3 regions of the Variovorax sp. M-6 genome follow, and region 3 is predicted to be linked to each of the others. Evidence: predicted binding sites of a transcription regulator. Region 3 holds the regulator's gene; each other region holds the start of a gene.

Region 1 (9,924 bases), on a different contig from region 3:
CCTGGCCGACCTCGGCGCCGAGGTGATCAAGGTCGAGCCGCCCGGCGGCGACAAGACCCGCAAGCTGCCGGGCCTGGGCATCGGCTTCTTCCGCTCCTTCAACCGCAACAAGAAGAGCGTGGTGATCGACATCGGCACCGAGGAGGGCCGGGCCACCGCGGCCGAACTGGCGGGCCAGTGCGACGTGGTGCTGGAGAACTTCCGGCCCGGCCTGATGGCCGGCTTCGGCCTCGACTACGAGACCCTGTCGAAGAAGTACCCGCGCCTGGTCTACGTCACGCACAAGGGCTTCCTGCCCGGTCCGTACGAAAACCGGCTGGCGCTCGACGAAGTGGTGCAGATGATGGGCGGGCTGTCGTACATGACCGGCCCGGTCGGGCGGCCGCTGCGCGCCGGCACCTCGGTCAACGACATCATGGGCGGCATGTTCGGCGCCATCGGCGTACTGGCGGCGCTGCGCGAACGCGAGCGCACCGGCCGCGGCCAGGAAGTGCAGAGCGCGCTGTTCGAGAACTGCGTCTTCCTGTCGTCGCAGCACATGCAGCAGTACGCCATGACCGGCGAGCCACCGCCGCCGATGCCTTCGCGCGTGTCGGCCTGGAGCGTGTACGACGTCTTCACGCTGGCCGACGGCGAGCAGCTCTTCATCGGCGCGGTGAGCGACAAGCAGTTCCTGACGCTGTGCCGCGTCATCGACGCGCCGGCGCTGGCCGCCGATCCGGCGCTCGCGAACAACGCGCTGCGGGTGGCGGTTCGGCCGGCGCTGCTGGCGAAGCTCGGCGAGATCCTGAAGCACCATCGCGTGGCGGAACTCGCACCCAGGCTCGAGGCCGCCGGCATCCCCTACGCACCGATCATGCGGCCCGACCAGCTGGTCGACGACCCGCACCTGAAGGCCAGCGGCGGCCTGGTGCCGATGGAATGCGACGACGGCCAGACCACCGACGTCGTGCTGCTGCCGCTGATGATGGGCGGCCGCCGCCCGGGCGTTCGGCACCCGCTGCCGAGCGTGGGCCAGCACACCGCAGAGATCCTCGCCGGCCTCGCCATCCGCGTGCCCGCCTGAATTCCCTATTCCCCCAAAGACCCACGGAGACACACCATGAACCTCAGGATCCAACGCCGCGGCATGACCGCCCTGCTCGCCGCCGCCTTCGCCGTGACCGCCAGCGGCGCCTTCGCCGAGGGCTCCGACAAGCCGCTGCGGATGGTGCTTCCGGTGAGTGCCGGCTCCGGCGTCGACACCATCATGCGGGCCGCCTCGCCCTCGCTCACCAAGGCGCTGGGCGGCCAGGCGGTCGTGATCGAGAACCTGCCGGGTGCCGGCGGCCTCACCGGCACCAGCGTGGTGGTGCGGGCGCCGGCCGACGGCCAGACCCTCGGCGTGGTGTCCAACAACCACGTGGTGAATCCCAGCGTCTTCAAGAAGATGCCCTTCGACGCCATCAACGACATCACGCCGATCTCGGTGATCGGCGCGACGCCCTTCGTGCTGGTGGTGAACCCGAAGGTGCCGGCGAAGAACGCCAAGGAGCTGCAGGCGCTGCTGAAGGCCAAGCCGGACGGCTACAACTACGCGTCATCCGGCAACGGCACCATCATCCACCTGGCCGGCGCGATGTTCATGGATGCCGCCGGCGTCGATGTCCGCCACATCCCCTACAAGGGCGTGGGACCGATGGTGGCCGACATCATCGGCGGCCAGGTCGAGATGGGCGTGGTGGCGGTGCCGGCGATCCAGGGCCAGCTCAAGAGCGGCGCGCTGCGCGCGATCGGCGTGATGGGCAAGACCCGCGTGCCTTCGCTGCCGGACGTGCCGACCATCGCCGAGCAGGGCTTCCCCGAGGTCGACGTCTCGGGCTGGTTCGCGGTGATCGGCCCGGCCAAGCTGCCACCGGCCGAGGTCAAACGGCTCCATACTGCGGTGGTGGCGGCCTTCGGCATGCCGGAGACCAGGGAAGCCATGGCCAAGCAGGAGAACATCATCAACCCGATGAGTCCCGAGGCCTCGGCCCAGTTCTTCAAGACCGAGCAGGAGCGCTACGCCCGGCTGGTCAGGAAGGCCAACATCACGGCCGAGTAGGCCGCAACTTCGGAGCGCACGCACATGACCGACCTGTTCGAGAACCCGATGGGACTGATGGGCTTCGAGTTCGTCGAGTTCGCCTCGCCCACGCCGCAGCTCCTCGAGCCCTTCTTCGAGAAACTCGGCTTCACCCTGGTGGCCCGGCACCGCTCGAAGGACGTGGTGCTGTACCGCCAGGGCGACATCAACTTCATCGTCAACCGCGAGCCGAACAGCCCGGCGGCCTACTTCGCGGCCGAGCACGGCCCCTCGGCCTGCGGGCTGGCCTTCCGCGTCAAGGATTCGCACCAGGCCTACGCGCGCGCGCTCGCGCTCGGCGCCCAGCCGGTGGAGATCGCCACCGGCCCGATGGAGCTGCGGCTGCCCGCGATCAAGGGCATCGGCGGCGCGCCGCTGTACCTGATCGACCGCTTCGAGGACGGCAAGTCGATCTACGACATCGACTTCGAGTTCATCGAGGGCGTCGACCGGCATCCGGCCGGCCACGGCCTGAAGATCGTCGACCACCTGACGCACAACGTCTACCGCGGCCGCATGGCCTTCTGGGCCGGCTTCTACGAGAAGCTCTTCAACTTCCGCGAGATCCGCTACTTCGACATCCAGGGCGAATACACCGGCCTCACCTCGAAGGCGCTGACCGCGCCCGACGGCAAGATCCGCATTCCGCTGAACGAGGAATCCTCCAAGGGCTCGGGCCAGATCGAAGAATTCCTGATGAAGTTCAACGGCGAGGGCATCCAGCACATCGCGCTCCTGAGCGACGACCTGATCTCGACCATCGACCAGCTCGGCCTGGCCGGCGTGCCCCTGATGACCGCGCCCAACGACATCTACTACGAGATGCTCGAGCAGCGGCTGCCGGGCCACGGCCAGCCGATCCCCGAACTGCAGGCGCGCGGCATCCTGCTCGACGGCAGCACCGGGGGCGGCAGTCCGCGCCTGCTGCTGCAGATCTTCTCCGAGACCGCCTTCGGACCGGTGTTCTTCGAGTTCATCCAGCGCAAGGGCGACGACGGATTCGGCGAGGGCAACTTCAAGGCGTTGTTCCAGTCGATCGAGCGCGACCAGGTGCGCCGCGGCGTGCTGAAGGCGGACTGAAGTCCGCGAACCGGCCGCCCTTCAACGCCCCGCGCCCAGGCCGATCGGTGCGGGAACCGCATTCACGATCCGGGTGAAAAGCGCCCCGTAGTCAGGCTCCGGCTCGCAGCCGGTGAGCGGATCGCGATTGGCGCTGAAGGCCCGGTCGAGGTCGCTCCAGTCGTCGTCCGTCAGCACCTTCTCGGCCAGCGGAAGGATCTCGCGCTCTTCCATCGCCATGTGGGCCAGGTAGAAGTCGACATAGCGTTCGACCGCCTGCTCGAAGGCCTGGCGACGGACCTCGCCCATCATCTCGAAGGCGAGCAGCGCATGCTCGACTTCGCGGATCTTCCGCTCGCCGCGCGCGTGGTCGTCGTCCAGCCGGTCGAGCAGTTCGCGCGAGATCGGGGTCCGTGCGCGCAGCTTCGGGAACAGCAGCTCGGACTCCTTGCGGTGGTGCCGCTTCTCGGGAAACTCGTCGACGTAGAAAAGCATCGCACGCAAGGCGCCGAAATCCGGCAGCGTGCCCTGTCGGCGATGCTGGGCCAGCAGCAGGACGATGGAGCGCAGCATGGCGGACAGCGCCGAGTGCTCGTCGCGGATGATTCTGATCGTGGTGTGCGTCATGCGGCTCTCCGGAGGGGATGGCCGTAGCCTCTCACCTCCGGCCCGTCGCGACCTTGCGGCAGATCAAAGACATGCGCTTGAGAGCGTGGGGGGCGCCAGACCGCCTCAGGCCTTCAGGACCGACCCGGTGTGCGCGCCGAGCGCGGGCACCGCCCCTGGCGCATCCGGCAGGCCGGCGGAGAACTTCACCGGGAAGCGCACCGAAATCAGGCCTTCCTCGGGGTGGTGCCGCACCATGTCGCGCGCGATCAGTTGCGCATCCTCGAACAGCTCCGCGGCGCCCAGCACCGGGGAGAAAGGGACGTCGGTGCCGGCGAAGCGATCGCCCCATTCAGCCAGCGTCTTGCCCGCGAACACCTGCACCATGAGGGCATTGACCTCCTGCTTGTGCTTCTGCCGCTGCGGCCGGGTCGCAAAACGCGGATCGCGCAAGGCAGGATACTCATCGCCCAGCACCTCGCACAGGTTGACCCAGAATTTGTTCTCCAGGATGCCCATCGCGAGGTGGCGGCCATCCAGGGTCTCGAACAGGTCGTTCTCCGGCATCACCGTCGGCGAGTCGATCAGCCTGTCCGCGGGAATGCCGCGGGCGGCCCAGGCGCCCTGCACCGTCCAGGACGTCACGGCATCCAGAATCGACACGTCCAGGTGCTGCCCCTTGCCGTTCTGGCGGGCGCTCATGATCGCCACGCTCAGCGACAGTGCGGCATAGCCGGAGGCGGCGAAGTCCGAGATGCGCGCGCGTGGGCGCGACACCTTGTCGTGCACCTGCACCGGCACCGCCCAGTAGCCCGACAGGGCCAGGTAGTTCAGGTCATGGCCCGCATCGGCCGCCAGCGGCCCGGTCTGGCCGAAGCCCGAGATCGAGCACAGCACGATGGCCGGGTTGACCTCGGCCAGGGTGTCGTAGCCCAGCCCGAGCCGCTGCATCACGCCGGGGCGGAAGCCTTCGATCACCGCATCGGCGCGCTGGAGCAGGTCCAGGAAGGCAGCCTTTCCCTCGGGCGACTTCAGGTCCAGGGCGACCGATCGCTTGCCGCGATTGAACTGGGCGAACACCGCCGGCCCGAGCAGGCGCGAGGTGTCCCCGGTGTCCGGGTTCTCGATCTTGATCACGTCCGCGCCCAACTGGGCGAGCAGCGACGCCGCGTGGGGCCCGGGCAGCAACTGGCTGACATCGAGGATCGTCACATCCTTCAGGCACGACCATTCCGGTTTCATCGTCCGTCCACCTTCAAGCCAATGCTCTTGATCAGATCGCCGAAGCGCTTGTCCTCGGCGATCACGAATTTCTGGAACTCCGCCGGCGAGCCATCGGGGCGGAGCTCGGAGCCCATGGTCTTCACCAGCTCATCCATCGCACCCGAGCGCAAGATGGCGCCGATCTCCCTGGACAGGCGATCGACGATCGGCGCCGGCGTCCTGGCGGGCGCGAAAACCCCCGACCAGCTGTTCAACGAGAAGCCGGGAGGCAGCGCCTCTGCCAGCGTCGGCACCTCGGGCAGCGAGGGCGACCGCTTGTCGCTGGTGATGGCCAGCGCACGCAGCTTGCCGTTGTTGACGAACGTCAATGCCGTCCCCAGGATGGGCATGCCGAATTGGGTCTGGCCCGACAGCTGGGACGAGACGATGTCCGGCGCGCCCTTGTAGGGGACGTGCAAGGCCGTCGTGCCGGTATCCCTGAGCAGTTGCTCGACCGCCAGGTGGGCAATGCTGCCATTGCCGCCGGAGCCGTAAGCCATCCCGCCCGGCTTCGCCTTCAGCGCAGCGATCAAGTCCTGGGCCGTGCGTATGGGCGACGACGCGGGAACCGTGAGCAGCGAAGCCCCGCCGCCCAGCATCGAAATGGCCACGAAATCCGCCGCCAGGTCGTAGGGCGGCGTGCGGAACGTATGCACGGTGATGGCTTGCGTGTTGGCGAACAGGCCCAGGGTATAGCCGTCAGGGCTGGCGCGCTTCAGGGCCGATGCGCCGATGGAGCCGCCGGCGCCGGGCATGTTCTCGACCACCATCGGCTGGCCCAGCCGCGCCGTCAGGGCGCTGCCGAGCGCCCGCGCCCAGATGTCCGGTGTGCTGCCCGGCTGGAACGGCACCAGCATCCGGATGGGCCGGTCCGGATAGGCGTCCGCGGCCCAGCTGGCGTGCGATGCGAACAGTGCCGCCGCGGCGCCGCCGGCCGCCTGCAGGAAGCGTCTCTTGTTCATGTCTTGTCTCCTTGTGAATTGAAGGTTGCGCGGGCGCTTGGTGCGCCTCTTTCACTCACGCTTCCAGAATGACGCGGGCGATCGTGTTGCGCTGAATCTCGCTGGTGCCCGTGACGATGCGGAACATGCGCAGCTTGCGGAACACGTGCTCCACCGGATGGTTCTTCGTCACGCCGACGTTGCCGTGGATCTGCACCGCCTTGTCGGCCACTTCGAAGCAACGCTCGGACACGAACAGCTTGCAGGCCGCGGCCTCCATGCGGATGTCGGCGCCGCGATCGGCCAGCATCGCCGTGTTCAGGATCATGCTTTCGCACGCCCACAAGGCCGCGGCCATGTCGGCGAGCATGTGCTGGATCGCCTGGAAGCGTGCGATCGGGCCGCCGAACTGCTGGCGGGTGCGGGCGTATCCCAGAGACAGCTCGTACACATGGCGCGCCATGCCCAGCATCGTCGGGCAGTGCAGCAGGCGGTTCACGTTGATGCGCGCCATGCCGAGCTTGAAGCCGTTGCCGAAGCCGCCGAACACGTTGCCGACCGGCACGCGCGTGTTCTCGAAAATGATGTCCGCGTCGATGTGCTGGCCGGACATCGGCAGATAGGCCTGCTCCAGGCGCACGCCGGGCGAATCCAGGTCGACCAGAACCGCCGTCACCCCCTTGGGTGTGCTGTCGGGATCGGTCACGCACTGGACGATCGCGAAGTCGGCGAACGGCGAGCCGCTGATGTAGTGCTTGTGGCCATTGATGACGAGCTCGTCGCCATCGAGCACCGCGCGGGTCGTGATGCTGTTGGCGTCGGATCCGGAGTGGGGTTCGGTCATCGCGAAGCAGGTGCCCTTCTCGCCGCGAATGACCGGCAGGAAGAAGCGCTCCATCTGATCGGGCGTGGCGTACTTCAGCATGTTGCCCACGCGCGGCGGACCGCTCAGGTCGCCCAGCACGTGCGCGCCCAGCAACGCGCCGGACCTGGCGATGTCCAGCTTCAGCAGGCACTGGTCCAGGACGCTCAGGCCCGCACCGCCCATCTCGGGCGGCAGGCAGATCGGCAGCAGGCCCGCTTCGCTCGAGCGGCGCCAGATCCGATGCAGGACTTCGCGCGGCCACGGGTCCTCGGGGCCGAGTTCGAGCTCTTTCTCGATCGGGAGAACGTCGTCCTGAATGAAGCGGGCAAGACGCTCGCGAATCTCGGCGAGCTGGGGGCTGGCAAGGTGTTCCATCTGTCTGTTCCTTCGTTCAGTTGACGCGGCGTTCGACGTGGGCCCAATAGGGCTCTCGCACCAGCTTGCGCGCGATCTTTCCGCTTGGGTTCTTGGGCAGCTCGGCCGCGAATTCGATCGTGCGCGGGGACTTGTAGTCCGCCAGGCGCTCGCGGCAGAAGGCCATCAGCTCGCCGTCCGTGGCCTTGGCGCCAGCCTTCAGGCAGATGACGGCCTTCACGCTCTCGCCCCATTGCGCATCGGGCACGCCCACCACACAGGCCTCGAAGACCGCGGGGTGCTGGTAGAGCACGGCTTCCACCTCGGTGGGGTAGACGTTGAATCCACCCGAGATGATCATGTCCTTCTTGCGGTCCACGAGGTAGATGAAGCCCTCCTCGTCCACCCGCGCCAGGTCGCTGGTGTGGAACCAGCCGTCGACCAGCACCTCGGCCGTGAGTTCCGGCGCGCCCCAGTAGCCCTTGAAGACGTCTTCGCCGCGGACCACCACTTCGCCGATTTCGTCGCCCGAGACCTCTTCGCCGCGCTCGTTCACCACGCGCACATCGGCCTCGACGTGGGGCCGTCCGCAGGATGCCAGGCGCTCGGGACGGTGCGCGATCGCGTGCGCGTGGTCTTCGACGGACAGGCGCGCCACGCCGGAGGTGGTCTCGCTCCCCCCGTAGCCTTGCGAGAGGATCGGACCGAAGCAGGCCCAGGCTTCCCGGATTCGCGTGGGCGCCATCGGTGCTGCGCCATAGGTGATGGAGCGCAGGCTGGACAGGTCGTAGCGCCCGATCGACGGATGCGCCAAGGCCATGTGGATCATCGCCGGGACCATGAACACGTGCGTGATGCGCAGTTCCTGCACCGCCGCCAGGAAGGGCTCGACCTCGTACTTGTCGAACACCACCAGCGTGCCGCCGCCGTGCAGCACCGGCTGGATCATCATGCCGGTGGCGTGCGTCATCGGGCCGAGCAGCGCGAGGCGGTCGCCCCGCCCGATCCGCGCGTCGCTGCCGACGAGGAACTTGCGAAGGCTCGCCCGGCGATTCCCGAAGCTCTGCATCGCGGCCTTGATCTTGCCGGTGGAGCCGGACGAAAAATGCAGGACGGCAATGTCGTCCGGATCGAATTCGACCGCCGGCGCGACCGGGGACGCACTGGCCAGCAGCGCCTCGTAGGACAGGTAGCCGGGACGCTCGCCGGCCAGCGAAATCATCGCGCGCACCGATTCGAAGCCGGGCGTGGACGGGGTGTGACCGGTGAAGCCCTCCCCGGCGATCAGCACGGCCGGCGTGCAGTCGGCCATGACTTCCGACACCTCGGTGGCCGTGTAGCGCGGATTGAGCGCGGCCTTCGTCAGGCCCGCCTGGTACAGCGCGCACTCGATCTCGACGAGCTGGGCGCAATTGCGCGCATGGATGGCCACGCGATCGCCCTTCTCCAGGCCCAGCGCCAGCAGCGCGTTGGCCAGTCGGCAGGAGCGCTCGTGCAGCGCCGCATAGGTCACGATGCGGCCGTTGTGGATGACGGCGGGCTGTTGGCCCCAGTAGCGCGCGCCGCGTCGGATATGCAGGTTCAAATCCATGGTTTGTCTCTCTGTGTGCGGAAGGTCCTGGGCCAGTTTCTCCACTTGCACGCATGCCAACAATCAACCAAACTGGCACAAGACATAACCAACAGGAATGCCTTTGCAGATCCAGGACTTTGAGTACCTTCTGGCGGTCGCCGAGCACGCGAGCATCGGACGGGCTTCGCAGGCGCTGGGAATCAGCCAGCCCGCCTTGACCAAGGCGGTGCACCGCATCGAAACCGACGCCGGCCTGCAGCTCTTCACCCGGCACGCCAAAGGGGTTCTGCTCACCGAAGCCGGCCGCTCGTTCGTGCACCGCGGCCGCAAGATCTGGCTCGAGTACGGCGACGCGATGCGCGAGATGCAGCAGATGCGCACCGGCCAGCTGGGCCAGTTGCGCGTCGGGTTCAGCCCCTCCGTCTCCGAAGAGCTGGTGGTCACCGCCTTCTGGCAGCTCATCCAGGAGCGCCCGGCCGCCCGGCTGCAGCTGCGCGAGCGGCTGATCAGCGAGCTGATCGAGATGCTGCTGGCCGGCACCCTGGATCTCATTCTTGCCCCGGCGAGCGAGGCCGCGACGACGGAGGGCCTGAGCTTCCAGTCGCTCTACGCCGATCGATTCCATGTGGTGAGCGATCGCGGCCATCCGTTGCAGGGGCGCGGGACGCTCTCGTTGCACGATCTCGCACGGGAGCAATGGATCCTGCCGGGCACCCACGTGCGCGTGCGCCAGTGGATCACCGCCGAATACCGCAAACGGGGCCTGGAGGGGCCGGACGTGCGCGTGGAGGCGGAGTTCGGCCGGGTGTCGATGTGGCCGCTTGCGCGGAGGTCCCCGCTGCTCACGATCTGCAGCGTCGCCGGACTGGCCGAAGCCCGCCGGCACGAGTTGGAGGTGCTGCCGGTGCCGGAACTAGAGATCGCGCGGGACATGGGGGTCATCGCGCGCGCCGGTGCCTGGCGCTCGCCGCTGGCCGAAAGGTTGACGGCGCTGCTTCGCGCCAATGCAGGGCACGCGCAGGGGAACTGACCAGCCCGCCGCGCAAGCGGATGCGCGGCCTCGCCATCGCATTGCCCGACGATCACAAAGCTCCTACATTCGAGCGGTGCGATTTCCGAGTCTCCCCGAGAGATGGAAACGCAGCTGCACACGGGTGCG
Region 2 (9,924 bases), on a different contig from region 3:
CGGCTGCGTCTGTTCCACGTGATCGACGAACTCTCCTTTGCCCTCGCCATGGATGCCTACACCGGCTATGCGGGGGATTGGCTCAACGTCCTGCGGGAGAAGGGTCGCAACCTGCTCGAGGAGGCCAAGGCCACCGCGCAGGGTTCGGGCATCGAGGCCGACACCGTGCTGTGCGACCATTTCTCCGGTTCGGTCCACGACCAGGTCACGGCCGAAGCCAGCAAGTGGCCCGCCGACCTGATCGTCCTCGGAACGCATGGCCGGCGCGGCGTCGGCCGCCTGGTGATGGGCAGCAGCGCGGAGAACATCCTGCGCTACGCCAGCGTGCCGGTCCTGCTGGTGCGTGCGTCCGAAGCCGAAGCGAAAGCGAAGGCCGGGGCGGAATCCGGCCCGACGAGCACGAACCTTCCGTCGGCGGCCCTGTCGTTCGAGTAGGCGGCGCCATCCGATCCGTCGGCGAAGGCAGCGGTCACCGGCGCCGCGCTTGCCAGCGGGCAAGGAGCGACGCGACGTCCAGCAGCGCCTCGGTGTCGACATCCAGCGTCATCGCCCGCTCCTCGCCGTCCAGCGCTTCGTGAGTGGCCAACTGCCGCTCCAGCACGGCCAGGTCCGCCTCCGACGCGTCGCCACCGCTCGCCCGGCGCGCCGCCACCCGCTGGCGCAGTTGCGCTTCGGTGGCATGGCAGCGAAGAATCGAGAACGGCACGCGCAGTTCGACTGCCAGCGCCCGGAACGCCAACCGGTCGTCTCGTCGCAGGAAGGCTGCATCGACGATCACCGGATAGCCGGCCTGAAGTGCCGTGCGCGCACATGTCGCCAGCCGTTCAAAGGTCCGTCGGGTGGCTTCGGGCGTGTAGAGGTCCACCGCCTGGCCGGTCGATCGCTGCAGCGGTGCCAGGCCGAAGAGCCGCTTGCGCTCGACGTCGGAGCGGATGCGGATCGCGCCCGCGACCGCCAGCAGTTCCGCCGCGATCGTGGATTTCCCCGCGCCGGCCAGCCCGTACGTGATCATCAGGCGGGGCGCCGGACCCGCGTTGCGCGCAGCGAGCGCCTCGGCACAAGCGAGATAGTCGGGTTCGACCGGCTGCGGGTCCCCGCCGACCGTCCGCGCACGCAGGCAGCCCACCATCGCGCGCACCAGCGCCCGATACACCTCGTACACGCGCAGAACCGGCACGCCGGCATAGTCGCCGCTGTGCTGCAGGTAGACGTCGAGAAAGCGATACGCGAGGTCGCTGCGCCCGTGTGCCTTCAGGTCCATGGTGAGGAAGGCCGCGTCGCTCATCACGTCGATCCAGCGCAGCGCGGGATCGAACTCGATGCAGTCGAACGCGGTCAGTTCATCGCCCATGAGCACCACATTGGCCAGATGAAGGTCGCCGTGGCATTCGCGCACCGCCCCCTCGCGCTGTCGTCCGATCCATGCCGTGCGAAGCCCCGCGCCCCGCTCGGCCGCCCAGGTCCGCAAGGCCTGCAGCCGCTCGGCGCCGTAGTCGGCCTGCAGGGTCGCCAGCGCGTCGGTCATCGGGCCGAGCACCTGCTCCGGGGCGCCGAACTCCGAGAAGAGCGGCGCGTCCTGCGCTTGCCTGTGGAACGCCGCCAGCCGCTGCGCAAATCGCGCGAGATGATCCGTCCTCAGCCGCCCCGCCAGCAGCAGGTTGCGCAGCAGCGCCTCCTCCGGAAAGCGCCGCATGCAGACGGCGAAGTCGATGGCGTCGTCGCCGCCCAGGTGCGGCGCCTCCTGCGTGCCGCACACCGGCACCACTTCGAGGTAGATCGAGGGCGCGAGTCGGCGGTTGAGCCGGAGCTCCTCTTCGCAGAAGTGCTTGCGCGCCGCCAGCGTGCCGAAGTCGACGAAGGACAGGCGAACCGGCTTCTTCAGTTTGTAGGCAAGGCGATCGGTCAGCAGCACCCAGGAGATGTGGGTCTCGATCAGCGCGACCGCGTGGCCGGTGTCGGAGCGCAAGCGCTCACGCAGCGCCGCCACCAGGGTGCGGTCCACCACGATCGCGGATGTGGTGCCGGATTCCATGCTACTGGCCGCAGCCGCCGAGGTGTCCGCAGGCCGTGCAGAAGTCGCAGCCGTCCTTCTGGATCATCGCGGCATTGCCGCACTCCGGGCACCGGGCGCCCGGCATCGGCGGCGGTTGATCGGACATCGGCGTCGGCGCCTGCAGAATGCCCATCGCACGCAGCGGGTACCCGTCGCCGTCCAGCAGGCCCAGCATCGCATAGCGATGGATGATCAGGCGCGCCACGTAGGCCACGGTCGATGGCCAGACCTGCTGGCGTTGACGGTCGCGCGGCAATCCCGGCACGAAAGCCATGAAATGGCCCAGCGGCTCGGCGTAGTTCAGCAGCTTGCGCAGCTTCATGCCGATCCATGCCGGGTCGAGCACGCGCATGTCGAGCGAGAGAATGCGCGCGAGGCCGTCCAGCGCCCTCGGGTGATTGCCGGAAAGACCCAGGGCGCAGGGCCGGGTGACCCGCCCGCCCTGCCCGTCCGGCAGCAGGACTTCCTTGAGCGTCAGCGCGAACGTCTCGCCGCTCGCCGGATTGTGGACATCCACCGCCCAGGCGAGCGTCCCGTCGGGGCCGGTCTGCGGCTCGTCGCGGCTGAACAGGGCGTCGATGACCGGCGTGGCCGAATGCGCCTCGTCCTGCCACAGCCCCAGCTGATCGCAGCGCCAGCGGATGACCGCGGCGGTGGCCGCCACCACGCCGGGAAAGCGGCGCATCTCGCCGTGCGGCGGGAAGGGCATCTCGAACGAGCGCTCCTCCTGCACCGTGGCCAGCACGTCCAGCTTCAGGCGCATCCACGTCGGATCCTTCGCGCGCAGATCCATCGACAAGGTCTTCGCCAGCGCACCGAGACCGCGCGGCTGCTCCGCGCCGTTGATCCAGACTTCGAACGGCGCCGGCCTGCCGTCTTCGGGAAGCTCTCCGATGAAGAGCGCGAACTCGCCGTACGGATGCCGCACCATGTAGGTCCAGGCCGCATTGCCTGCCGGCAGCTCCGGACGCCCGGGCCAGCGCAGCGACGCCAGCACCGGCTGCGGCATGCGCTCCAGCATCAGGCGCTCGTTCAGCGGGCCTGCATCGATCGTCATGGGCTCCTGGGCGATCGCCGGTCCGTGCGCACTCAGCACAGCGCCCAGGACGGCATTGGGCCTGTAGGTCGCCAGGCCCTTCAGTCCGGACCTCCAGGCGCGCAGGTACAGATCCTTGAAGTCCGCATACGGATAGTCGACCGCCACGTTGACTGTCTTCGAGATGGCGGTGTCGACCAGGGGCGCCACGGCAGCGACCATCTCCTCGTGCGCCTGCGCACTCATCTGCAGCGCCGTGACGAAAGCAGGGGTCAGCGGCTCGTCCTCTCCCTTCAGATGCCGATACAGGCGCCAGGCATGGTCCTCGACCGCGTGTTCCTCGAAAGCGCCCTCGAGCGTGCGCTTGCGCCGCATGTAGGTCCACGAGAACGGAGGCTCGATCCCGTTGCTCGCGTTGTCGGCGAAAGCCAGGCTGATGGTGCCGGTGGGTGCAATCGAAAGAAGATGCGAATTGCGCACCCCTCCCGCCCGAACGCGCTCCTTGAGCGGCGCGGGCAGCCGCGACGCGAACGTCCCTCGGCTCAGGTAGAGATCGGCGTTGAAAAGTGGAAAGGCGCCCCGCTCGCTCGCCAGGTCGACCGACGCTCCGTAGGCCGCATCGCGCAGAACCTCGGCAATGCGGCGCGCGGCCTCGCGCGCGGCGGCGCTGTCGTAGCGCAGGTTCATCATGACCAGCGCATCCCCGAGGCCGGTGAAGCCGAGGCCGATGCGCCGCTTGCTGCGCGCTTCCTCGCGTTGGCGCTCCAGCGGCCAGAAGGTGATGTCCAGCACGTTGTCCAGCATGCGCACCGCCACGGCCGCCAGGCTTGCGAAGGCCTCCTCGTCGAATCGCGCCTCCGCCTCGAACGGCGTGCGCACGAATCGCGTCAGGTCGATCGAGCCGAGGCAGCAGCAGCCGTAGGGCGGCAGGGGCTGCTCGCCGCAGGGGTTGGTGGCCGCGATCGCCTCGCAGTAGGAAAGGTTGTTGTCGACATTGATCCGGTCGAGAAACAGCACGCCCGGCTCGGCATGGTCGTAGGTCGACTGCATGATCTGGTCCCACAGCGCGCGCGCGGACAGCGTGCGATAGCTCCAAAGGCCGTCGTCGCGCTGCCCGGCGCCCGCCGCTCGCAGCCGCGGCCCCGGTGCCGCCCGATGCACCAGCTCGAAAGACCCGTCCTCCTGCACGGCCTCCATGAACGCATCGGTCAGCCCGACGGAAATGTTGAAGCTGGCCAGGTCGCCCTGGTCCTTGGCCCGGACGAACTCCTCGATGTCGGGATGGTCGCAGCGCAGCACGCCCATCTGGGCGCCCCGCCGGGCGCCCGCGGACTCCACCGTCTCGCAGGAACGGTCGAAGACCCGCATGTAGGACACCGGCCCCGATGCGTTCGACTGCGTGCTGGCGACCCAGGCGCCGCGCGGCCGGATGCGCGAGAAGTCGTAGCCCACGCCACCGCCGCGGCGCATGGTCTCGGCGGCTTCCGTCAGTGCCACGTAGATTCCCGGATGGCCGTCCTCTTCGGCCGCGATGGAGTCGCCCACCGGCTGCACGAAGCAGTTGATCAGCGTGGCGGACAAGGCGGTGCCGGCCGCCGACTGGATGCGTCCCGCCGGCAGAAAGCCATCCTGCAGGGCCTGCAGGAAACGCGGCTCCCAATGCGCGCGAAGCTCCGGTTGCTCTGCCTGTGCCAGCGCCCGGGCCACGCGACGGCACACGTCCTCGATGCTGCGCTCGTCGCCTTTGGCGTACTTCTCGCGCAGCACCTCCTCGCTGATCTGCTGGGCGGGCAGCCTCCGCGTCGGCGGCGGGGTCTTCCGGGTATCGGTCGACATCGCGAGCTCATTCCTCAATGGCGACCACCAGTGGGCGTCAGCACCACCGGTGAACCGGAAGGCGTCTTGAAGCCGTAGAAGCGCTCGTTGAGATGCGACGTGACCGCGATGATGTCCTCGTCGCTCCAGTTCAGCGAACCCGCGGCTTGCCAGCGCGCCACTTGCGCCTGGAGACTCTTCCAGTCGGTGGCCAGTCTCCGGTCCCGCCAATGCACCTGCGTCGTGTGGCAGGCGATGCAATGCGTCGAGTACAAGAGTTCTCCGCGCGATTGAGCGCCCGCCGAGGTACCGGACAGGATCGCGCCGACCAGAATGCATGCCGCCAGTGGGTAGGTTGACATGGCGCCGCTCCTCGCTTTCAACAGGGCAGTACCAAGGATCGCGCAGGCGGGGTGCCGGCAGATTGACGCAGCGCAATCGGCACGCAACTCCTTTCCGAATCGACACCGATCGAACCGCGAATCATGGCGGCCTGGCGACGCGGGGCGAAATGCCGGAAGGGCCTGCACTCCGCGCGGGAATTCGCAGATCGACTCGACGAGGGGGTCGCCGCTCATCATCATTCGGAGAACGACCATGACATCAAGGAAGAGCCTTTTCGCCGTGTGGGTCCTCGTCTTGAGCGCGTCGGCTTTCGCGATAGACAACACGCCACCGGGTCCATTGAGCCCGCCATCGACGCCCTCCCAGAAGGCCAGGGATACCGCGGCCAAGGCAGCACACGAGGCGCAGATCGCCGCGCAGAAGGCGGCCGACGAGGCCAAGGCGGCAACCGAGCAGGCCAAGGTGAACGCCGGCCAGATCTCCAAGGCGATCGCGGAAGCCATCCGGCGCGCAGCGCAGAAGGCCGCCGAGGCGGCGAACCGCTTCGAGGAGAAGGCCAACGCTTCGGCCGGAAAGGCTCTCGACGCCGCCGCGGGAGCCGTGCACGAGGCGCAGGAGCAAGGCGAGAAGGCATCGGCGGCGACCAAGGAGGCGCTCGACCTGGCCGAACAAGCCGCGAGCAAGGTGATCGCGTCCAGCAAGGAGGAAGCCGAGAAGGCCGCGCAGTCGACACGCGATGCATTGCAGAAGGCCGAGGAGGCCACGCGCGCCGCCGCGCTGGCTGCGAGGGATGCCGCGCAACAGACGGTCGAGGCCGCCAAGGGGTCCAAGGCCACCCCGGCGCAGCCCGCGGACCCACGTCCTGGGCGATAACCCCGTATCGGCCCGAAAGCGATCGGAATGCTCGACACCGATGCGCGCGAGCACCGTGGGGTCGACTCAATGCGACATCAGGACCGGCAGCGTCATGGACTGAAGGATCGACCGCGTGGCACCGCCCCACACCCATTCGCGCGCACGACTGTGGCCGTAGCAACCCATCACGAGCAAGTCCGCACCCATGTCCGCGGCCCTCGACAGAAGGTGCTCGCCGGCATCGCTCCCTTCGGGGCCACCCGAATGCACGGAGACGCTCACGCCCTGCCCCTTCAGATAGTCCTGCAGGCCATGCAGGGAAGCGTCCGCCGCTTCGCCGTAGCTGACCGCGTGCACCGACTCCGCGCGCTTCATCCAGGGCAGCGCCGCCGACACCGCGCGCGCGGCCTCGCGCGATTCCTTCCAGGCAACCAGGACGGTTCGCCCGATGGGGGCGACCGGGCCCGCGTAAGGCAGCACCAGCGCCGGCCGGCCGCTCTCGACGAGCACGCTCGGCAGAAAGTCGGGCGGCAGCTCGGCGGCGGCGGGGTCGTCGCCGTCGCGCTGCCCCAGGATCAACAGATCGGCGTACAGGGCGCGCCGGGCGAAGCCCCAGGGCGCATCGCTCATCGGCTCGGCCCAGTGCAGGCGCGGGGAGCCGCCCCCGGCCGCCATGAAAGTCGCATGGGCCTTGCCCCGGCATTCCTTGTCGAGCTCCTGCATGATCGCCATGGCTTCGGCCGCGCCTTCCAGCGCATAGGGATAGCGCATGAGCGCGGAGATGGTGCATGGCAAGCCCGTGACTTCGGCATCGAAGGCCTCGGCCAGTTGCCGGGCGACCTTGACGCGCTCCGCAGTGCGCGCTGAACCGTCCAGGTGAAGCAGGATCGTCTTCGGTGTTTGCATGAGAACTCCTTCGAAATCCATGGGTGAGATACAGGCAACTTAGCGCCATCGGCATCGCCTCGCCTTGCGCGGCGTCAAACCGCACGGCGCGTATTTCGCCCGATCCACCGGCGAGAGCACCGGCTGGCGCGGCAGGCGCGGCAGGCGCTCCCTTGATTCAGCGCAAGCCGGTCACGGCCGGGAACTCCTACATTGAAGACTGGACAACGAACTGGAGATGGCAATGAGCAAGGTTCTTGTGATCGTCTACTCCTATACGGGCACCTGCCGCCGGGTGGCGGAACTCCTGTGCAGCCAGCAAGGCTGGCGCGGTGCCGAGATCGTGGAGGCCCGACCCCGCAGCGGCGCCATCGGCACCCTGCGCTGCCTGCTCGACTCCCTGTTTCGGCGCCGGCCGGCGATCCTCTACGACGGCCCGCTGCCAAGGGACTTCGACGCGGTGGTGCTGGTGTCGCCCATCTGGGCGCTGCAGCTGGCCGGCCCGATGCGCAGCTTCGTGGCAAGACAGCGCGATCATTTGCCCGAAGTCGGCGTGGTGTCGGTCATGGGTGGCCAGGGCTCGCCCAACGCCGTGGCCGAGATCGCCCGGCTGCTCGGGCGTGTTCCCATCCTGAGCACCGCCCTCACCATGCGCGAGGTCGACGACGGCAGCTACGCTGCCCGCCTGCAGGCCTTCGGAACGGCGGTGAATTCGGCCAAGGACTCGAAGGAGGTCGTGCGTCCGGTCACCTTGTCACCCCAGGGCGTCTGAGGGGGCAGGATGCAGGCAATGGTCCTTCGGGCCGCCGGCCAGCCGCTGCGGATGGAGCAACGCCCGCTCCCGGAGCCTGCCGCCGGCGAGTTGCGGCTGCGCGTGCTGGCCTGCGCGGTCTGCCGCACAGACCTGCACGTGGTCGATGGCGAGCTGCCGCTGACCGTGCTGCCCATGGTGCCGGGCCACGAGATCGTCGGCGAGGTGGAGGCGCTCGGCGCGGGCGTCCGGGGGCATTGCATCGGCGACAGGGTCGGCGTGCCCTGGCTTGGCCACAGCTGCGGGCACTGCGCCTTCTGCGCCGACGGTCGGGAGAACCTCTGCGACACGCCGCGCTTCACCGGCTATCACCGCGACGGCGGCTTCGCGAGCCACGTCGTTGCCGAGGCCGAATTCTGCTTGCCGCTGGGCGGCCTGAACCAGGACCCGGCCCATATCGCGCCCTTGCTTTGCGCCGGCCTGATCGGGTGGCGCAGCCTGAAGGCGGCGGGCGAGGACGCACGGCGCCTGGGCATCTACGGATTCGGAGCCGCGGCGCACCTGATCGCCCAGGTGGCTGCCGCACAGGGCCGGCAGGTCTACGCATTCACGCGGCCCGGCGACATGGCAGGCCAGGCTTTCGCGACAAGCCTTGGCGCCGCCTGGGCCGGAGGCTCGGACGAAATCCCGGTCCCGCCGCTCGACGCTGCGATCATCTTCGCTCCCGCTGGCGAGTTGGTGCCGCAGGCCTTGCGGGCGGTGCGCAAAGGCGGACGCGTGGTTTGCGGCGGCATTCATATGAGCGACATTCCCTCGTTCCCGTACCGCTTGCTGTGGGAGGAGCGACGGCTGGTGTCGGTGGCCAACCTGACACGCAGCGACGCGCGCGAGTTTCTGGCGCTGGTGCGGTCGCATCCGCCGCAGGTCCACGTCACGACCTACCCGCTGGCGCAAGCCAACGAGGCGATGGCTGACCTGCGGGCCGGCCGCGTGCAGGGCGCGGCGGTGCTGCTGCCCTCAGCATGACGATGGCGACCGCGATCGCAGCGAATTGACGGAAGTCAAACCGGTGCGGCTCGAGGGCGGCGAAGATCAGCACGCCCCATCCATCGAGCGCCCCATGACCCCCCTCACCGAATCGGACCGCGAGGCCCTGGCTCTGCAACTCGACCTCCTGAAGCGCCGCGTACTCGACGAGCTTCGCGGTGCCGGAGCGCATGTCGGGCCCGGCACGCGCGCCGGCGACCATGAAGTCCACAGCCATGCCGACGACGCCGAAGCCGAGCAACTGGACGACGTGCATTTCGCCGAGATCGAGGTCGACCGCACGCGGCTGTACGACATCGAGCGGGCGCAGCAGCGACTGGCCGACGGCCTCTATGGCATCTGCGCCGACTGCGGCGAGGAGATTCCGCGCGAGCGACTCCTGGCCCAACCCACGGCCATCCGGTGCGCCGCTTGCCAGACCGCGGCCGAAAGCCGGCGTCGCAGCTGAAGGCTCACCGAGGAGCCTCGTCGTCGTTGGCGAGCGCCTGCATCCTCCATCCGGATTGCACCCGCGTCGATGGCGTGACGTTGCGATGCGGGCGGGACAAGGAATAACATGCACGGGTGGCCACCCCCCTCCACCTTGCAGTCCTTGACGACGAAGCGGACATCACACAGCTGCTCGCCACCTACCTCGGAGGCCAGGGATTTCGCGTCAGCCAGGTTCATTCCGGCGCTGCGCTCATGGCGCTGATGTCGGGCGATGCGCCCGCGCTCGTCCTGCTCGACCTGGGCTTGCCGGGCGAAGACGGCTTTGCGATCGCACGCCAGCTGCGCGAGCACTGGCAGTGCGGGTTGGTGATCGTCACGGGTCGCGGCGATCCGGTGGACAAGGTGGTCGGCCTCGAGGTCGGGGCCGACGACTATGTGACCAAGCCTTTCGATCTGCGCGAACTGGTCGCCCGCGTCAAGGCCGTGCTGCGCCGCCTGGCGCCCGCAGGGCAGCCCGCATCGGCAAAGGCGAGCGCCGAGGCCGCAACGCTGCTGCGCTTCGCGCAATGGGAGCTCGACACGGCGGCGCGGCGCCTGCTGGACTCGAGCCGGCAGGAGGTGGCCCTGACCACCGGCGAGTTCGACCTTCTGAACACGCTGGCCACGCATCCGGGTCGGGTGCTGTCGCGGGACTTCCTTCTCGAA
Region 3 (9,924 bases):
TGCGCGTTCACGGTGGAGGCGGCGCTGACGCAGGTGCCGGGCGTCGTCTCGGCCGAGGTCAATGCGGCCAGCCGCCGGGCGCGCGTGGTCTGGTCGTCGGCGGCCGTGAAACCGTCGCGCTGGTTCGAGGCCTCCGAAGCCGCAGGCTACCGCCTGGTGCCGGCCGGCGACATGCTGGCGAGCGCGAGGCGCAAGCGCGAGTCGCGCCTGGCGCTCTGGCGCTGGCTGGTGGCGGGCTTCTGCATGATGCAGGTCATGATGTACGCCTACCCGGCGTACATCGCACAACCCGGCGACATGACGCCCGATGCCGCGCAGTTGCTGCGCTGGGCCTCGTGGGTGCTGACGCTGCCGGTGATGCTGTTCTCCTGCGGCCCCTTCTTTCGCAGCGCCTGGCGCGACCTGCGGCAGCGCCGCATCGGCATGGACCTGCCGGTGGCGCTCGGCATGGCGATCACCTTCGTCGTCAGCAGCGCGGCCACCTTCGATCCCGAGGGGCCGCTAGGCCACGAGCTGTACTTCGACTCGCTCACGATGTTCGTGTTCTTCCTGCTGACCGGCCGCTGGCTGGAGGCACGGCTGCGCGACCGCACTGCCGGGGCCCTCGATGCCCTGATGAACCGCTTGCCCGACAGCGTGCTGCGGCAAAACGCCGGCGGTTCGTTCGAGCGCGTCGCGGTGCGGCGGCTGGCGGTCGGCGACCTGATCCGCGTGCTGCCCGGCGAGGCCTTTCCGGCCGACGGCACCGTGGCGGCGGGCGACACCTCGGCCGACGAAGCGCTGATCACGGGCGAGTCCCGGCCGGTGCCGCGCCCTTGCGGCGCGCGGGTGCTGGCGGGCAGCCACAACGTCGGCGCGGTGGTGGAGGTGCGGGTCGAGGCGCTGGGGCCGGACACGCGCTTCGCCCAGATCGTCGCGCTGATGGAAAGCGCCTCGCTGCAGAAGCCCCGGCTCGCGCAGCTGGCCGATCGCGCGGCCCGGCCGTTCCTGCTCGCGGTGCTGGCCGCGGCGGCCGCGGCGGCGGCCTACTGGTGGCCGCTGGATTCGGGCAAGGCGCTGATGGTCGCGGTGGCGGTGCTGATCGTGACCTGTCCCTGCGCGCTGTCGCTGGCGACGCCGGCCGCGATGCTCGCGAGTGCCGGCACGCTGGCGCGCGGCGGGGTGCTGGTGCGCAACCTGCAGGCACTGGAGGCGCTGGCCGCGATCGACACCGTGGTGTTCGACAAGACCGGCACGCTGACGCGCGACACGCCACGGCTCGACCGGGTCTACAGCCGACAGGGCGTGCGGCCCGGGGATGCGGTGGAGCTGGCGGCTGCGCTCGCCGCACAGTCGCTGCATCCGGCGTCGCGGGCGCTCGTGAATGCGTGGCGCGACCAGCACCGCGTGGCGCCGGACTGGCGGGTGTCGAGCCTGGCCGAGCGTGCGGGGCAGGGGCTCGAAGGCCGGGTCGGCCGAGGCGCCGGTGCACCCGAGCGCGTCCTGCGCCTGGGCTCGGCCGCGTTCTGCGGTGTCGAGCCGCTGCCGGTGGAAGCGGCCCAGGTGCATCTGAGCGACGACCAGGGGTGGGTCGCGAGTTTCGTGCTGGCGGAGGATCTGCGCGAGGATGCCGCCGCCGCCGTCTCCGCGCTGGGTGCGCAGGGCGTGGCGGTGTGGCTGCTGTCGGGCGACAGCGCCGGCGCCGCGCGCGAGGTCGCGGCGCGCGCCGGCATCGCCATGGCCCTGGGCGACTGCACGCCCGAAGACAAATTGCGGCGACTGAAGGATCTGCAGGCCCAGGGCCAGGCGGTCGCGATGGTGGGCGACGGCCTCAACGACGGGCCGGTGCTCGCCTGTGCCCAGGCCTCCTTCGCGTTCGGCCGCGCGGTCCCGCTGGCGCAGGCCCAGGCCGACTTCGTGGTGCTCGGCGATGCGCTTCGCGTCGTGCCGCGCGCTATCGCGCAGGCCCGGCGCACGCTGCGCGTGGTGCGGCAGAACCTCTGGTGGGCGGCCGGCTACAACGCGGTCTGCGTGCCGCTCGCGGTCGCCGGCTGGCTGCCGCCGTGGCTCGCGGGCCTGGGCATGGCGGCGAGTTCGCTGGCGGTGGTGCTCAATGCCGCGCGGCTGGCCCGCCAGCCGCTGCTGGCCGAGGCGGCCTGATGGACATCCTCTTCCTGCTGATCCCGTTCTCGGTGGTGCTGGTCCTGTTCATCCTCGCCGGCCTCTGGTGGGCCGTCGACCGTGGTCAATTCGACGACATCGACGGCGAGGGCGAGCGCATTCTTCAGAACGATTGATCTGCATCAAGCCCGCGCGCACGCCGCGCCGGGACACTGGGCCCGTTCCATAAAAGAAGGCTCTGCGATGCATGCTCCGAATTCTTCCGCGCCGGTCTACAGCGACACGGTGGTGCGGCAATTCGCTCTCATGTCGGTGGTCTGGGGCGTGGTCGGGATGCTGGTCGGGGTCATCATCGCCTCGCAGCTGGCCTGGCCGGACCTCAACTTCGGCATCCCCTGGCTCAGCTACGGGAGGCTGCGGCCGCTGCACACCAACGCGGTGATCTTCGCCTTCGGCGGCTGTGCGCTGATGGCGACCAGCTTCCACGTGGTGCAGCGCACCTGCCAGGTCCGGCTGTTCGCGCCGGCGCTGGCCTCGTTCGTGTTCTGGGGCTGGCAGGCGGTGATCGTCGCCGCCGCCATCAGCCTGCCGATGGGCTACACCAGCGGCAAGGAATACGCCGAGCTCGAATGGCCGATCGACATCCTGATCGCGCTGGTCTGGGTGGCCTACGCGATCGTGTTCTTCGGCACCGTCGGCATGCGCAAGGTGCGCCACATCTACGTTGCCAACTGGTTCTACGGCGCCTTCATCATCGCGGTGGCCCTGCTGCACATCGTCAACAGCGCGGCGATTCCCGCGGGCTGGATGAAGAGCTACTCGGCCTACGCGGGCGTGCAGGACGCGATGGTGCAGTGGTGGTACGGCCACAACGCGGTCGGCTTCTTCCTCACCGCCGGCTTCCTCGGGATGATGTACTACTACGTGCCGAAGCAGGCGGGCCGCCCGGTGTACTCGTACCGCCTGTCGATCGTGCACTTCTGGGCCCTGATCTTCACCTACATGTGGGCCGGCCCGCACCACCTGCACTACACGGCGCTGCCCGACTGGACCCAGTCGATCGGCATGGTGTTCTCGCTGATCCTGCTGGCGCCCAGCTGGGGCGGCATGATCAACGGCGTGATGACGCTGTCGGGCGCCTGGCACAAGCTGCGCACCGACCCCATCCTGCGCTTCCTGATCGTCTCGCTGTCGTTCTACGGCATGTCGACCTTCGAGGGTCCGATGATGTCGGTCAAGACCGTCAACGCGCTGTCGCACTACACCGACTGGACCGTCGGCCACGTGCATGCCGGCGCGCTCGGCTGGGTCGGCCTGATCTCGATGGGCTCGCTCTACTACCTGATCCCGCGCATGTACGGTCGCACCGAGATGTTCAGCGTGAAGGCGATCGAGCTGCACTTCTGGATGTCGACCATCGGCATCGTGCTGTACATCGCCGCGATGTGGATCGCCGGCGTGATGCAGGGCCTGATGTGGCGCGCGGTCAATCCCGACGGCACGCTGACCTACACCTTCGTCGAGAGCGTGAAGGCCACCTATCCCTACTACGTGGTGCGCATGATCGGCGGCCTGCTGTACCTGGGCGGCATGCTGGTGATGGCCTGGAACGTCTGGATGACGGTGATCTCGGGCTTCAGCAAGCCGTCGCCGATCCCGCAGACCACCCTTGCCCACGCCTGAGGAAACGCCATGAGTTCGAACACCCCCGAGGCCGGCTTCTCGCACCAGAAGATCGAGACCAACAACTTCCTGATGATCGTGCTGATCCTGCTGGTGATCGCGGTCGGCGGCCTGGTCGAGATCGTGCCGCTGTTCTTCCAGAAGTCGACCACCGAGGCGGTCCAGGGCGTCGAGCCGCTGACGCCGCTGCAGCTTGCGGGCCGCGACATCTACGTGCGCGAAGGCTGCTACAACTGCCACTCGCAGATGATCCGCCCGTTCCGGGCCGAGACGCTGCGCTACGGCCACTACTCGGTGGCCGGCGAATTCGTCTACGACCATCCGTTTCAGTGGGGCAGCAAGCGCACCGGCCCCGACCTGCACCGCGTGGGCGGCAAGTACAGCGACGAGTGGCACCGCATCCACCTGAACAATCCGCGCGACGTGGTGCCCGAGTCGAACATGCCGGCCTACGGCTGGCTCGAGAAGGCGCCGCTCGATGGCGCGCAGGCGTCCGCCCACATGACGGCGCTGCGCCGCGTGGGCGTGCCCTACACCGACGAGCAGATCGCGGCCGCGCCGGCCGAGGTCAAGGGCAAGACCGAGATGGACGCGATCGTCGCGTACCTGCAGTCGCTCGGCCTGGCACTCAAGTAGGGAGCACAGCGAATGGACACCGTCACCACCCTGCGGATCGCCGCCACGTTGGCGTCGTTCGCCACTTTCATCGGCATCCTGGTCTGGGCCTGCTCGCGCCGCAACGCGAAGGCCTTCGAGGAGGCCGCACGACTCCCCTTCGAAGAAGACCCCTCATGAGCGATTTCACAAGCAACTTCTGGTCGCACTTCGTGACCGCCATCGCGCTGGGCGGCATCCTGGCCTGCGCGCTGCTGCTGTGGTGGACCGCGCGCTTCCGCGGCCCGGCCGGCGACGACAACACCACCGGCCACGTCTGGGACGAAGACCTGCGCGAGATGAACAACCCGCTGCCGCGCTGGTGGATGGGCCTGTTCGTGCTGACCATCGTGTTCGGGATCGGCTACCTGGTCGTCTTCCCGGGCCTGGGCAGCTATCGCGGCACGCTGGCCTGGACCACCGAGGGCGAGTACACGAAGGAAGTCGAGAAGGCCAACGCCGAACTGGCGCCGGTCTACGCCGCCTACTCGGCGCAGCCGGTCGAACGGCTGGCGACCGACGCGGGCGCCATGGCGATCGGCGAGCGCCTGTTCCTCAACAACTGCGCGCAGTGCCACGGCTCGGACGCGCGCGGCAGCAAGGGCTTCCCGAACCTGGCCGACGGCGACTGGCTGCATGGCGGCACGCCCGAGAAGATCCACGAGACCATCGCCCTCGGACGCATCGGCACGATGCCGCCGATGGCCGAGGCGGTCGGCTCGGCCGAGGACGTGAAGAACCTCGCCAACTACGTGCTGAGCCTGTCGGGCAGTCCGCACGACTCGGTCCGCGCCGGCCTCGGCAAGAGCAAGTTCACGGTCTGCGCGGCCTGCCACGGCATCGGCGGCGTGGGCAACACCGCGGTCGGCGCGCCGAACCTGGCCGACCGGATCTGGCTGCACGGCTACGGGCAGGAAGCGATCATCGCGATGATCAACGGCGGCAAGGTCAACCAGATGCCGGCGCAGCAGGGCCGGCTGACCGAGGCCCAGATCCACGTGCTCACGGCCTACGTCTGGGGCCTGACGAACAAGCCCGCCCTTGGGGCCCAGTGAGCCCGACGCCATGACCGATCGCATGCCCGCGCCGACGCCGGCCCCTCGCACGGTGATCCCGATCGTGGCGGCCGAGAAGAGCGTCGGCCTCTACGCGGCCCACGAGAAGATCTACCCGCGCAGCGTCAGCGGCTACTTCGCGCGCTGGCGCTGGGCGCTGGTGTTCGCGACGCAGCTCGTGTTCTACGGCCTGCCCTGGCTCGAGTGGGGCCAGCGCCAGGCGGTGCTGTTCGACCTCGGCGCGCGGCGCTTCTTCATCTTCGGCCTGGTGCTCTATCCGCAGGACCTGATCTACCTCACGGGTCTGCTGGTGATCTCGGCCCTCTCGCTGTTCCTGTTCACCGCGGTGGCGGGCCGGCTGTGGTGCGGCTACGCCTGCCCGCAGACGGTCTACACCGAGATCTTCATGTGGGTCGAGGAGAAGATCGAAGGCAGCCGCATCGCGCGCATGCGCCTGGACAGCGGCGGCTTCACGACCGAGAAGCTGGTCAAGAAGTGGTTCAAGCACGTGGTCTGGATCTCCATCGGCCTGTGGACCGGCTTCACCTTCGTGGGCTACTTCACGCCGATCCGCGAGCTGGGGATGTCGTTCCTGCACACGACGATGGGTTCCTGGGAAATTTTCTGGGTGCTGTTCTACGGCTTCGCGACCTACGGCAACGCCGGCTTCATGCGCGAGCAGGTGTGCAAGTACATGTGCCCCTATGCGCGCTTCCAGAGCGCGATGTTCGATCGCGACACGCTGATCGTGAGCTATGACGCCGCGCGCGGCGACCCTCGCGGCGTGCCGGCGAAGGCGCGCGCATCGACCGCGGCGCCGCTGGGCCACTGCATCGACTGCAAGCTGTGCGTGCAGGTCTGCCCGACCGGCATCGACATCCGCGAAGGCCTCCAGTACGAGTGCATCGGCTGCGGGCTGTGCGTGGACGCCTGCAACATCGTGATGGACAAGATGGCCACGCCGCGCGGCCTGATCCGCTACGCCACGCAGAACGGCATGGCGGGCCGCTGGACGCCGCGGCAGGTGCTGCGCCGCGTGCTGCGGCCGCGGGTGCTGATCTACACCGCGGTGCTGGCGGCGCTGTGCATCGGCCTGCTCGCCAGCCTGGTGACGCGCACGCCGCTGAAGGTCGACGTGGTGCGCGACCGCGCGTCGCTGGCCCGCATCGTCGAGGGCGGGCAGCTCGAGAACGTCTACCGCCTGCAGATCATGAACGCCACCGAAGAGCTGCAGCGCTACCGGATCGCGGCGAGCGGCCTCGAGGGCCTGCACGTGTCCTCGGAACCCGTGGTCGAGGTCGCGCCGGCGGAGTCGCGCTGGGTCGCGGTCCGGCTGCAGCTGCCCTACGGCGCGGCACCGGCGGGTTCGCACAAGGTGCATTTCGACGTCCGCGCCGAAAGCGGCAACGCCAGTGTCTCGGAGCCCGCGGTGTTCCTGGTACCGCGCTGATCAACCCAAGGACAAAGATGACCCACGACAACGACGCGATGAACCCTTGCCCTCCGTGGTACCGCTTTCCGCTGGTGTGGATGGTGATCGGCGGGCCGGCCGTGGTGGTGGTCGCCAGCTTCGTCACGCTGTGGCTGGCCATCGCCACGCCCGACCCGGTGGTGGACCAGGACTACTACCGCAAGGGCGTCGAGATCAACCGCACGCTGGCCGACAAGAAGCTGATGCCGGCCGTGGCCGGACGCAACCACGCGGCGACGCCGGGCAGCGCCGTGCCGCTGCCGAAGGAGTGAGCCCATGCAGATGCGCCGCTGGATGTGGATTCTCTGGCCGGCCTTCCTGCTGGCCTGCGCGCTCGAGGTGCTGGTGTTCGCGCTGGTCGACCCGGGCGACCTGAACTGGCGCGGCGAGGCGCTCGGCGCTTCGCGGCAGGCCGTCTACACGGTCGGCTTCTTCGTCTTCTGGCTGCTGGCCATGGGGGCGGGCGCGCTGACCCTGCTGCTGACCCTGCCGGCGCGCGAGATCAACAACCCGGCGGATTGACGATGCGGCGCAGCGCCTCGGGGTCGACGATGCGCACGTTGCGCTGCTCGACCTCGACCATGCCGTCGGCCGCGAACTTCGACAGGGTCCGGCTCACGGTCTCGAGCTTGAGCCCGAGGTAGCTGCCGATCTCCTCGCGGGTCATGCGAAGCACCAGCTCGGAGCGCGAGAAGCCGCGCGCGTGCAGGCGCTGGACCAGGTTGAGGAGGAAGGCCGCGAGCCGCTCCTCGGCCCGCATGCTGCCCAGCAGCAGCATCACGCCGTGTTCGCGCACGATCTCGCGGCTCATGATCTGGTGCACGTGGCGCTGCAGCGCGGTGATCTCGCGCGACAGCTCCTCGATGCGTTCGAAAGGCATCACGCAGACCTCGGAGTCCTCCAGCGCCACGGCGTCGCAGGTGTGCTGGTCGTTGACGATGCCGTCGAGCCCGATGATCTCGCCCGCCATCTGGAAGCCCGTGACCTGGTCACGCCCGTCCTCGCTGGTGACGCGGGTCTTGAACACCCCGGTGCGGATCGCATAGAGCGAGGTGAAGGGCTCGCCGTTGCGAAACAGCGTCTCGCGCCGCTTGATCTTGCGCCGCGTGGCGACGATGTCGTCGATGCGCTGCAGCTCGCCCGGGTCCAGGCCGACCGGCATGCAGAGCTCGCGCAGATTGCAGTTGGAACAGGCGACCTTGATGTTTTCGGGTTTCATTGATGCAGTCGAGGTCATACAGGGATTGTCCGATGGGGAGTGGGCCGGATGCTTGATACAGGTCAATGATTGCAGATCGTGACGGCGGCATAGTGACACACCAAAGCCCTTGCCGCCGCCCGCGATGCTCCCTGCTTCCGCTCCCGCCCTCACGCCCCCCCCGGCGCCGCTGCCTTCCGTGCTGCGCCGCTTCGACTGCGCCGGCCCGCGCTACACCTCCTATCCCACGGCCGACCGCTTCGTCGACGCCTTCACGGCGGACGACTACGCCCAGGCCCTCGAGCAGCGCGGCGGGGCCGGCGCGAGCGCGCGGGCGCTGTCGCTGTACGTGCACATCCCGTTCTGCGAGTCGCTCTGCTACTACTGCGCCTGCAACAAGATCGTGACCCGGCACAAGAGCAAGGGGCGCGAGTACCTCGACTACCTGGCGCGCGAGATCTCGCTGCAGGTGGCCAAGCTCGGCCGCGGCGCGGTCGTCCGCCAGCTGCACCTGGGCGGCGGCACGCCGACCTTCCTCGACGATGCCGGCCTGCGGGACCTCATGGCCATGCTTCGCGGTGCCTTCACGCTGTCGCCGGACGGCGAGCATTCGATCGAGATCGACCCGCGCACCGTCGACCGCGAGCGCCTCGTGACGCTGGCCGAGCTGGGCTTCAACCGGCTGAGCTTCGGCGTCCAGGACTTCGACCCGGAAGTGCAGAAGGCGGTGCACCGGATCCAGCCCGCCCGGCAGGTGTTCGACCTGATGGCGGTGGCCCGCGGGCTGGGCTTCGATTCGGTCAACGTCGACCTGATCTACGGGCTGCCGCGCCAGAGCGCCGCCTCGTTCGACCGCACGCTGGAGCAGGTCTGCGCGCTCCGGCCGGACCGCATCGCGCTCTACGCCTACGCCCACCTGCCCGAGCGCTTCAAGGCCCAGCGCCGCATCGCGACCGAAGCCCTGCCCGATGCGGCCGCCAAGGTCGATATGCTGTCGCGCTCGATCGCCGCGCTCACCGCCGCGGGCTATGTCTACATCGGGATGGACCATTTCGCGCTGCCCGGCGATGCGCTGGCGGTCGCCCGGCGGCAGGGCCGGCTGCATCGCAACTTCCAGGGCTACAGCACCCAGCCGGACTGCGACCTGGTGGCGCTCGGCGTGTCGGCGATCGGCCGCATCGGCGCCACCTACAGCCAGAACGCGAAGACGCTCGAGGAGTACTACGACCTCCTCGACCAGGGCCGCCTGCCGGTGGTGCGCGGCCTGGCGCTGACGCGCGACGACGTGCTGCGGCGGGCCGTGATCATGGCGATCATGTGCCAGGGACGGGTGGACTTCGAAGCCGTGGGCGCGGCCCATCTGATCGACTTCGAGCACTTCTTCGCGACCGAACTGGCCGCGCTCGAACCGCTTGCGGCGCAGGGCCTCGTGACCCTGGGCGATCGCTACATCGAGGTCACGCCCATGGGCTGGTTCTTCGTGCGCGCGATCGCCATGGTGTTCGACCGCTACCTGCAGGCCGATCGCAACCGCACGCGCTTCTCGCGCATCGTCTGACATGCTGGCTGCGCTGGCCGGCACCGCGTTCGTGATGGGTCTGGCCGGCGGGCCGCACTGCGTCGCGATGTGCGGCGCTGCCTGCGCGGGCGTGATCCGCATCGTGCGCGCGCCCGCGGGCGGCGTCGCGGCGCTGGTGCCTGTGGGCCGTTCGCTGCCGGCGGGCGCGCTGTTCCACGCCGGGCGCGTGGCGGGCTACGCGGCC

The links. Region 3 encodes FNR, which switches genes on or off when oxygen is low (the NO sensors DNR and NnrR bind a similar motif). Its sites were predicted from a motif close to TTGATNNNNATCAA; they were not measured.
Region 1: a site for FNR is predicted at 3,844-3,857, ahead of AB4Z46_RS26230 (hemerythrin domain-containing protein). Genes of this name have one in related genera too.
Region 2: a site for FNR is predicted at 7,163-7,176, ahead of AB4Z46_RS13640 (universal stress protein). Genes of this name have one in related genera too.

What each region holds. Positions count from the first base shown of each region.
Region 1 is NZ_JBFREQ010000028.1:16,955-26,878, reverse strand. It holds gene AB4Z46_RS26245 (CaiB/BaiF CoA transferase family protein) at 1-1,066, shown strand, start outside; gene AB4Z46_RS26240 (Bug family tripartite tricarboxylate transporter substrate binding protein) at 1,103-2,083, shown strand; gene hppD (4-hydroxyphenylpyruvate dioxygenase) at 2,108-3,184, shown strand; gene AB4Z46_RS26230 (hemerythrin domain-containing protein) at 3,206-3,790, opposite strand; gene AB4Z46_RS26225 (CaiB/BaiF CoA transferase family protein) at 3,896-5,011, opposite strand; gene AB4Z46_RS26220 (Bug family tripartite tricarboxylate transporter substrate binding protein) at 5,008-5,994, opposite strand; gene AB4Z46_RS26215 (acyl-CoA dehydrogenase family protein) at 6,050-7,213, opposite strand; gene AB4Z46_RS26210 (AMP-binding protein) at 7,230-8,783, opposite strand; gene AB4Z46_RS26205 (LysR family transcriptional regulator) at 8,887-9,795, shown strand.
Region 2 is NZ_JBFREQ010000010.1:63,746-73,669, forward strand. It holds gene AB4Z46_RS13615 (universal stress protein) at 1-435, shown strand, start outside; gene AB4Z46_RS13620 (AAA family ATPase) at 470-2,032, opposite strand; gene AB4Z46_RS13625 (adenosylcobalamin-dependent ribonucleoside-diphosphate reductase) at 2,034-4,925, opposite strand; gene AB4Z46_RS13630 (cytochrome C) at 4,940-5,266, opposite strand; gene AB4Z46_RS13635 (hypothetical protein) at 5,502-6,122, shown strand; gene AB4Z46_RS13640 (universal stress protein) at 6,189-7,010, opposite strand; gene AB4Z46_RS13645 (flavodoxin family protein) at 7,234-7,761, shown strand; gene AB4Z46_RS13650 (zinc-dependent alcohol dehydrogenase family protein) at 7,771-8,766, shown strand; gene AB4Z46_RS13655 (TraR/DksA family transcriptional regulator) at 8,861-9,235, shown strand; gene AB4Z46_RS13660 (winged helix-turn-helix domain-containing protein) at 9,352-9,924, shown strand, end outside.
Region 3 is NZ_JBFREQ010000017.1:36,637-46,560, reverse strand. It holds gene AB4Z46_RS19430 (heavy metal translocating P-type ATPase) at 1-2,139, shown strand, start outside; gene ccoS (cbb3-type cytochrome oxidase assembly protein CcoS) at 2,139-2,276, shown strand; gene ccoN (cytochrome-c oxidase, cbb3-type subunit I) at 2,344-3,783, shown strand; gene ccoO (cytochrome-c oxidase, cbb3-type subunit II) at 3,793-4,419, shown strand; gene AB4Z46_RS19410 (cbb3-type cytochrome oxidase subunit 3) at 4,432-4,578, shown strand; gene ccoP (cytochrome-c oxidase, cbb3-type subunit III) at 4,575-5,492, shown strand; gene ccoG (cytochrome c oxidase accessory protein CcoG) at 5,503-6,942, shown strand; gene AB4Z46_RS19395 (FixH family protein) at 6,960-7,235, shown strand; gene AB4Z46_RS19390 (hypothetical protein) at 7,240-7,485, shown strand; gene fnr (fumarate/nitrate reduction transcriptional regulator Fnr) at 7,466-8,182, opposite strand; gene hemN (oxygen-independent coproporphyrinogen III oxidase) at 8,307-9,719, shown strand; gene AB4Z46_RS19375 (sulfite exporter TauE/SafE family protein) at 9,721-9,924, shown strand, end outside.